2 regions of the Agarivorans sp. QJM3NY_29 genome follow, and region 2 is predicted to be linked to the other one. Evidence: predicted binding sites of a transcription regulator. Region 2 holds the regulator's gene; the other holds the start of a gene.

Region 1 (3,425 bases), 1.5 Mb from region 2:
TCAACTCGCTTGGGTACTTAATTGTTATACCCAAATGGGCGAATTGAATCGGATGACTCAGTTCAAAGATAAGTCGACCAAGTATGCGAATAACACCAATGCGGGTTTATATACTTATCCGGCTTTAATGGCGGCGGATATATTACTTTATCAGGCAAATGCGGTGCCGGTAGGGGAAGATCAAAAGCAACATTTAGAACTCACGCGTGATATTGCTAATCGTTTCAATAATCTTTACGGCGAAGTGTTCACGGTACCCGAACCATTTATTCCTCAGTTTGGTGCGCGAGTGATGTCGCTGCAAGAGCCAACCAAGAAGATGTCTAAGTCCGACGATAATGTTAAAGCTTTCATCTTGCTTAGCGATACACCCAAACAAATTGCTAAGAAAATTAAAGCTTCGGTGACCGACTCTGATGAACAGGCGCGGATCTATTTCGATCGAGAAGAAAAACCCGGTGTGTCTAATTTGCTCACGTTACAGTCGGTGGCAACTGGCCAGTCAATTGATGACTTGGTCGCGGGATATGCTGGTAAAATGTATGGTCACTTGAAAGTGGATACCGCCGATGCGGTGGTGGCAATGATGGAACCTATCCAAGCGCGCTATCATGCGCTGCGTGAAGATGAGTCAGCCCTGCAAGCAATCATGGCTAAAGGCGCGGCGCGAGCTAGTGAGCAAGCTCGCCAAACACTACATTCGGTCTATGAGGTACTCGGTTTTATCGGCTTAAAATAGCCTTTACAGCTTGCGGTTCGAAGAAAGCCCAGTGAATGCTGGGCTTTCGTGTTTGTAAGACGTTTGCTTAAGCGAACACGGGTTTTTAGCTTAACGAAAGATCAACCGACCTTCAGCAAAATCGTATAAGATAGTCCTCTTTTATGGCTTTGCATTATGAGTGAGACGATAAGGCTGCATGTTACTCATTATCGATAATTACGATTCGTTTACTTATAACCTTTACCAATATTTTTCGCAGTTAAAGGTTGAGGTTAAGGTGGTGCGTAACGATCAGCTCAGTATTACGCAGATCGAACAAATGGCGCCGACTCACCTGGTTATATCACCAGGACCTTGCTCGCCCAACGAGGCGGGGATATCTTTACAGGTGATCGCTGAATTTGCCGATCAATTGCCTATATTGGGGGTGTGTCTGGGCCATCAGTGTATCGCTCAGCATTTTGGGGCGAGAGTGGTCAGAGCGGACATGCCGATGCATGGTAAGGTCAGGCCAATCCATCATCAGCAGCAATCAGTATTTATGGGTTTGGTCAGTCCAATGGCGGTCACCCGTTATCACTCTTTATTAGTAGAGGCTGATAGCCTGCCAGATTGTTTGGAAGTCACGGCTTGGAGCCATGATCAGCAAGGGCAAGCTTATGAAATCATGGGGCTGCAGCATCGTTCTTTGCCGATCCACTCGGTGCAGTTTCACCCGGAAAGCATTCTTACTGAACAAGGTTTAGGCTTACTCGATAACTTTATTCGTTCGACTATATAGAATGCTAATGTTTAATAACGGTTTAATTTTATAATTAAATCGAATGAATAATTTATGCATATTTATGCGAAAGTTTATGTGTTTTAGAGTAAAATGGCTTATTTGGCAGGACGCTTATTTAGAGCTATGCACTGAACTTGCGTAAAAATGGTTATATTTTGTATGGTGCTTTTGCAGTATGCTCAGACATCATGCTCGATATTTGTCATAATCCCAAGAATATTTACAAACTGTTAACTTCTCTGGCTATCGTTATAGGAATCGCCAGATTGATAAGGAGAACGCTACATGTCACATGCTGTAACTCGTGCGCTTTTTGACCAAGTCATGGTTCCCAATTACGCCCCCGCGGCGATTATTCCGGTGAAGGGCGAGGGCTCTCGTTTATGGGATCAAGAAGGGCGGGAGTATGTCGACTTTGCTGGTGGAATCGCGGTCAACTGTTTGGGGCATTGTCACCCCGCCTTAGTGAAAACCTTGACAGAACAGGGCCAAACACTATGGCACCTGAGTAATGTGCTGACCAACGAACCAGCTTTACGTTTGGCTGAAAAATTGGTGAATAGTACCTTTGCCGAGAAAGTATTTTTCTGTAATTCAGGCGCGGAAGCCAACGAAGCGGCCCTAAAGTTGGCTCGTCGCTATGCGATTGAACATGGAAGCCAAGAGAAAACAAAAATCATTGCCTTCGAACAAGGGTTCCATGGACGTACTTTCTTTACCGTGACGGTGGGTGGACAAGCGAGTTATTCCGACGGTTTTGGTCCTAAACCCGCAGGTGTTGAGCACATTCCCTACAATGATACCGCCGCGCTGGAAGCGTTGATTGATGATCAAACCTGTGCAGTGATGATGGAACCTCTCCAAGGAGAGGGGGGGATCATTAGCGCCGATCTAGAATTTGCAAAAAAAGTTCGCGAGCTGTGTGATAAACACCAAGCATTACTTATTTTTGATGAAGTACAAACTGGCGTCGGCCGCACAGGGGAACTCTACGCTTACATGGGTCTAGGGATCACGCCGGATATACTCACCTCGGCGAAAGCTTTAGGTGGGGGGTTTCCTATTGCGGCTATGCTGACGACAACTGAGATTGCCGCCTCAATGAAGGTCGGCACTCATGGCAGTACTTATGGTGGAAACCCCTTGGCCTGCGCTGTGGCAGCAACTGCCTTCGATATTGTTAATAGTGAATCAGTATTAGCGGGTGTGAAACAACGGGAGCAGTGGTTCAGAGAAGCTTTAATGGCGATTAATGATAAATATCAGGTTTTTTCTGAGGTGCGCGGTAAGGGACTACTGTTGGGTGCGGTGCTGAATGAGCAATATAAGGGGCGTGCGCGCGACTTCTTAGTGGCTGCGGCGGCGGAAGGGCTTATGGTTCTGGTGGCTGGGGCGAACGTGATCCGTTTTACCCCTTCTTTAATTATTCCTCAGCTTGATATAGAGCTGGGTATGCAGCGTTTCGAACAAGCAATTGCCAAAGTGGTAAACGGCTAGTCTTATGGGCTTAGTCTCCTTGTGATACTAGGCCACTTCAATGCTTTATTATCATTCGGCGTGACTCTAAAGGGTCGCGGTGGTTTGTTATTTGATGAATGGAGACTTCGCTATGTTAGTTATCCGCCCTATTAAGGAAACGGACTATCCTGCGTTATTACAAATGGCGGTGGCTTCAGGGGTTGGCTTCACCTCTTTACCGGTTGATGAGCCTCTTTTAAAAGAAAAGCTCGCCCATTCGATACGTTCTTTTACCGCAGATGCTGACAGCCCAGGCAATCAACATTATTTAATGGTTGCTGAAGATAGCGACACCGGAGAAGTGGTTGGGACCACCGCTATTGATGCGGCTGTGGGGATGAGTAACCCCTTCTATACTTACCATCTCGGAAAAGTGGTTCATGCTTCGCGTAGCCTCAATGT
Region 2 (3,425 bases):
CACCTTTCTGTGTGTATTGCCAATCGGTCTCGGTTTTATATTACCAGTAACGGTGCTGATTCATTATGCTTTGGGTAATCTTGACGCTGGCCTGGAACAATATTTAAGTAATGCTTGGAATAGCTTTTCTTTAGCAGCCATGGCAGCGTTGTTTACAACGGCTTTAGGTTTGCTGCTGGCTTACGGTGTTCGCCTATCGAAAAGCCATAAGATGCGCAGTTTAGCTGAACTAGCGACTCTAGGTTATGCCATTCCGGGGGCGGTATTAGCGGTGGGGATCCTCTATCCTTTGGGCTTACTAGACAACGCCATCGATGGTTTAATGATCGCCTGGCTGGAACATCCGGTTGGATTAATATTTACTGGCAGCAGTGCTGCATTGGTATTGGCTTACGCCTTGCGTTTTATCGCCTTAAGTTATCGAACGCTAGATGCCAGTTTGACTAAAATCACCCCTGAGATGGATGATGCTTCGCGGGTATTAGGCAGTCGTTCGGGAAGAACCTTATGGCGTATTCACTTCCCTTTGCTCAGACCAAGCTTACTGACGGCGATGTTGTTGGTTTTTGTCGATAGCATGAAGGAACTGCCCATCACTCTTATTCTAAGACCATTCAATTTTAATACTTTGTCCACCCAAGTGTGGGACTTAGCCTCATTAGAACAGTTAGAACAGAGTGCTTTGGCGGCACTCACCATTTTGCTGGCTGGTATTATTCCGGTGATCATCATGAGCCGCAATATTGGTTTATCAGAGCCTCGTCGATAAGGAAGTTTAGCCTCCATGAGTATAGAGTTACGCCAAGTTAATCATTACTACGGTAAGCAGCAAGCACTAAAAGATGTTAGTTTAACGGTGGATAGCCACCAAATTGTTGCCTTACTTGGGCCATCAGGTTGTGGAAAAACCACCTTACTAAGATTGATTGCTGGTTTAGAACGTTTGCAAAGCGGTGAGCTTTATTTGCAACAAAAATTAGTGGCAGCGCCCGCTAAAGGGATTCATCTGCCTCCTGAGCAACGTGCGATAGGCATGATGTTCCAAGACTACGCGCTCTTTCCGCACATGACTGTTCGCGCTAATATTGAATATGGTTTCGCTACTCGTCAAGACCTACCGCAACGACGTCAATGGGTTCAAGATAGCTTAGCAAACATGGGCATGAACGGTTTGCTGGAGCGCTTCCCACACACTTTATCCGGAGGTCAGCAGCAACGTGTCGCCTTACTTCGGGCGCTTGCTCCTGAGCCAAGTACGCTGCTACTTGACGAACCATTCTCGGCCTTAGATGAGCATTTACGTCAACAGGTGCGAGAAGAAACCCTCGATATTTTAAAGAAGAGTGATACGCCGGCGTTAATGGTCACCCATGATCCTTTCGAGGCAATGTTTATTGCCGATCGAATTGTCGTGATGGAGCAGGGTAAAATCATTCAAGATGACACGCCACAACAACTCTACAATCAGCCAAAGAATGCTTTTGTTGCCGCTTTATTTGGCCCGAGTAATCGATTTTCCTCCAAGGTGCGGCAAGGAAAAGTGGTGACGGCTCTGGGCTCATTTGCGGCAGAGCAATTTGCCGACGAGCAAGCAGTTGAAGTGATCGTGCGGGCCAAAGATGTCATGGTTCATCAACTCGAAAATAGTGAGATGATTGAAGCAACTATCATTTCAGTTCATCCCATGGGTAACGAAACCCATTTTAGGCTACGATTAGCCGCGCTACCAGAGCAGGTTTTACATGCTCGCATGCGCGATCATTGGCAGGCTGAACCTGGGGTTAAAGTTTGGTTATCGGTGGAACATTTAGCGGCTTTTGTCTTCCCCAAAGCTTAGTTTGGGGAAGGGGCCATTAGGTGCTAACTGATTTCGAATAGTTCTTTGACTGATTGAAATACGTCAGCAATGTCAATTTGACGGGTAGGGGTGATAAAAATGGTATCGTCTCCGGCAATGGTGCCAAGGATCCCTTCGGCCTTACCTAAAGAATCCAATAGGCGAGCAATTAATTGTGCAGCCCCTGGGCTGGTATGAATGACAATTAGTGCATCGTTGAAGTCCATTTCTAAAACCAAGATTTTAAGTTGGCTAGAAACGGTCGGGACCCCCAATTCGGCAGGTAAACAGTAAACCATTTCCATCTTGGCATTGCGGGTGCGAACCGCCCCAAATTTGCTCAACATTCGTGAGACTTTAGATTGGTTAATGTTTTCAAAACCTTGCTCCTGCAAGGCGGTCACGATTTCAGCTTGCGAACCAAATCGTTCTTCTTTTAACAGTGATTTAAAGGCTTTTATTAACTGTTCTTGTTTATCGCTATATTTCATCGGTGATCCGAGCTTATAAATCCGCAGTTATTGTCGCCAACTTTAACTCTTATATCAACTTTATTCCCCTTTTGTGCATATAAATGCATAGTTTGGCACACTATTCGGTAGTGAAGTTCTCGCTATGAGTTGTTCGAGTGAGCAAAGCTGCATTATCATAGTTATAAAGACATGATGAGTAATCACTTATGCGCTGCAAATTTTTGTTATTTCTATCCTTAATATTGATACATTTTGCTCAGGCAGAGGAGCTACCATTACGGGTTGTCACCGAAGCTTCATATCCGCCTTTTGAGTCGTTTGACCAAAATAAGCAGCTGGTGGGTTTTGATATCGATCTCGCGAAGGCCCTCTGTATGCAGATGAAAAGAGAGTGTCAGTTTTATCACCAACCCTTCGATAGTCTATTGGGCAGTGTGGCGGTTGGGCACTATGATTTTGCGATTTCAGCCTTGGATATTACTGAGCCTCGCCAGCGTTTAGTGAATTTTAGCCACGCTTATTTTGACAATATCGCAGTCTATATTACCAAAGCTGAGTATAAGCTCACATCTCAGTCGGTGGTTGCAGTACAGAATGGTTCCAGTTTCCAGCGTTTCTTGCGTCGCCAACGTAAAGCCATATTCTCTATTTCTTACCCTAGTTATCAATTGGCTTTGCAGGATTTGCTGCAAGATCGTATTGATGCTGTGCTGCTGGATTCTGCTGCGGCGCATTATTGGTTAGTAAAACACCCACAATATGTGCTCCAAACTGATAGAACTTATCCAGCAAGTGGTTTAGGTATTGCTGTGTCGAAACAAGATCAGCGTTTACTCCAGAAAATTAACGACGCATTGAAAGTGTTAAAAAGTAATGGCGAGTATCAGGCTATCTACCAAGCTTATTTTAAGTAGCAAATACAGTTAGACCAAGGTCTAAAACGGGTTGTTAAAGTGTGATTGAGTCGGTCTTTTAGTGTTTTATAGTTGCTTTAAAAATGTTGCTAAATTGTATTTCTTTATAGATTCCGCTATCTTGTGTGTGTCTTTAAAGATTACCCCTCTACCACAATAAAAAAGCATGGAGAAGTTGGATGAAAGTAGCCGTATTAGGTG

The links. Region 2 encodes ArgR, which controls arginine synthesis, uptake and breakdown. Its sites were predicted from a motif close to ANTGAATANNTATTCANT; they were not measured.
Region 1: the regulator ArgR is predicted to act here: its motif matches at 1,556-1,573, upstream of ACRRS0_RS02875 (aspartate aminotransferase family protein).

Annotation. Positions count from the first base shown of each region.
Region 1 is NZ_CP194036.2:627,268-630,692, forward strand. It holds gene trpS (tryptophan--tRNA ligase) at 1-739, shown strand, start outside; gene ACRRS0_RS02870 (anthranilate synthase component II) at 918-1,502, shown strand; gene ACRRS0_RS02875 (aspartate aminotransferase family protein) at 1,791-3,002, shown strand; gene astA (arginine N-succinyltransferase) at 3,115-3,425, shown strand, end outside.
Region 2 is NZ_CP194036.2:4,144,644-4,148,068, reverse strand. It holds gene ACRRS0_RS18700 (ABC transporter permease) at 1-769, shown strand, start outside; gene ACRRS0_RS18695 (ABC transporter ATP-binding protein) at 785-1,837, shown strand; gene argR (transcriptional regulator ArgR) at 1,861-2,328, opposite strand; gene ACRRS0_RS18685 (transporter substrate-binding domain-containing protein) at 2,517-3,224, shown strand; gene mdh (malate dehydrogenase) at 3,404-3,425, shown strand, end outside.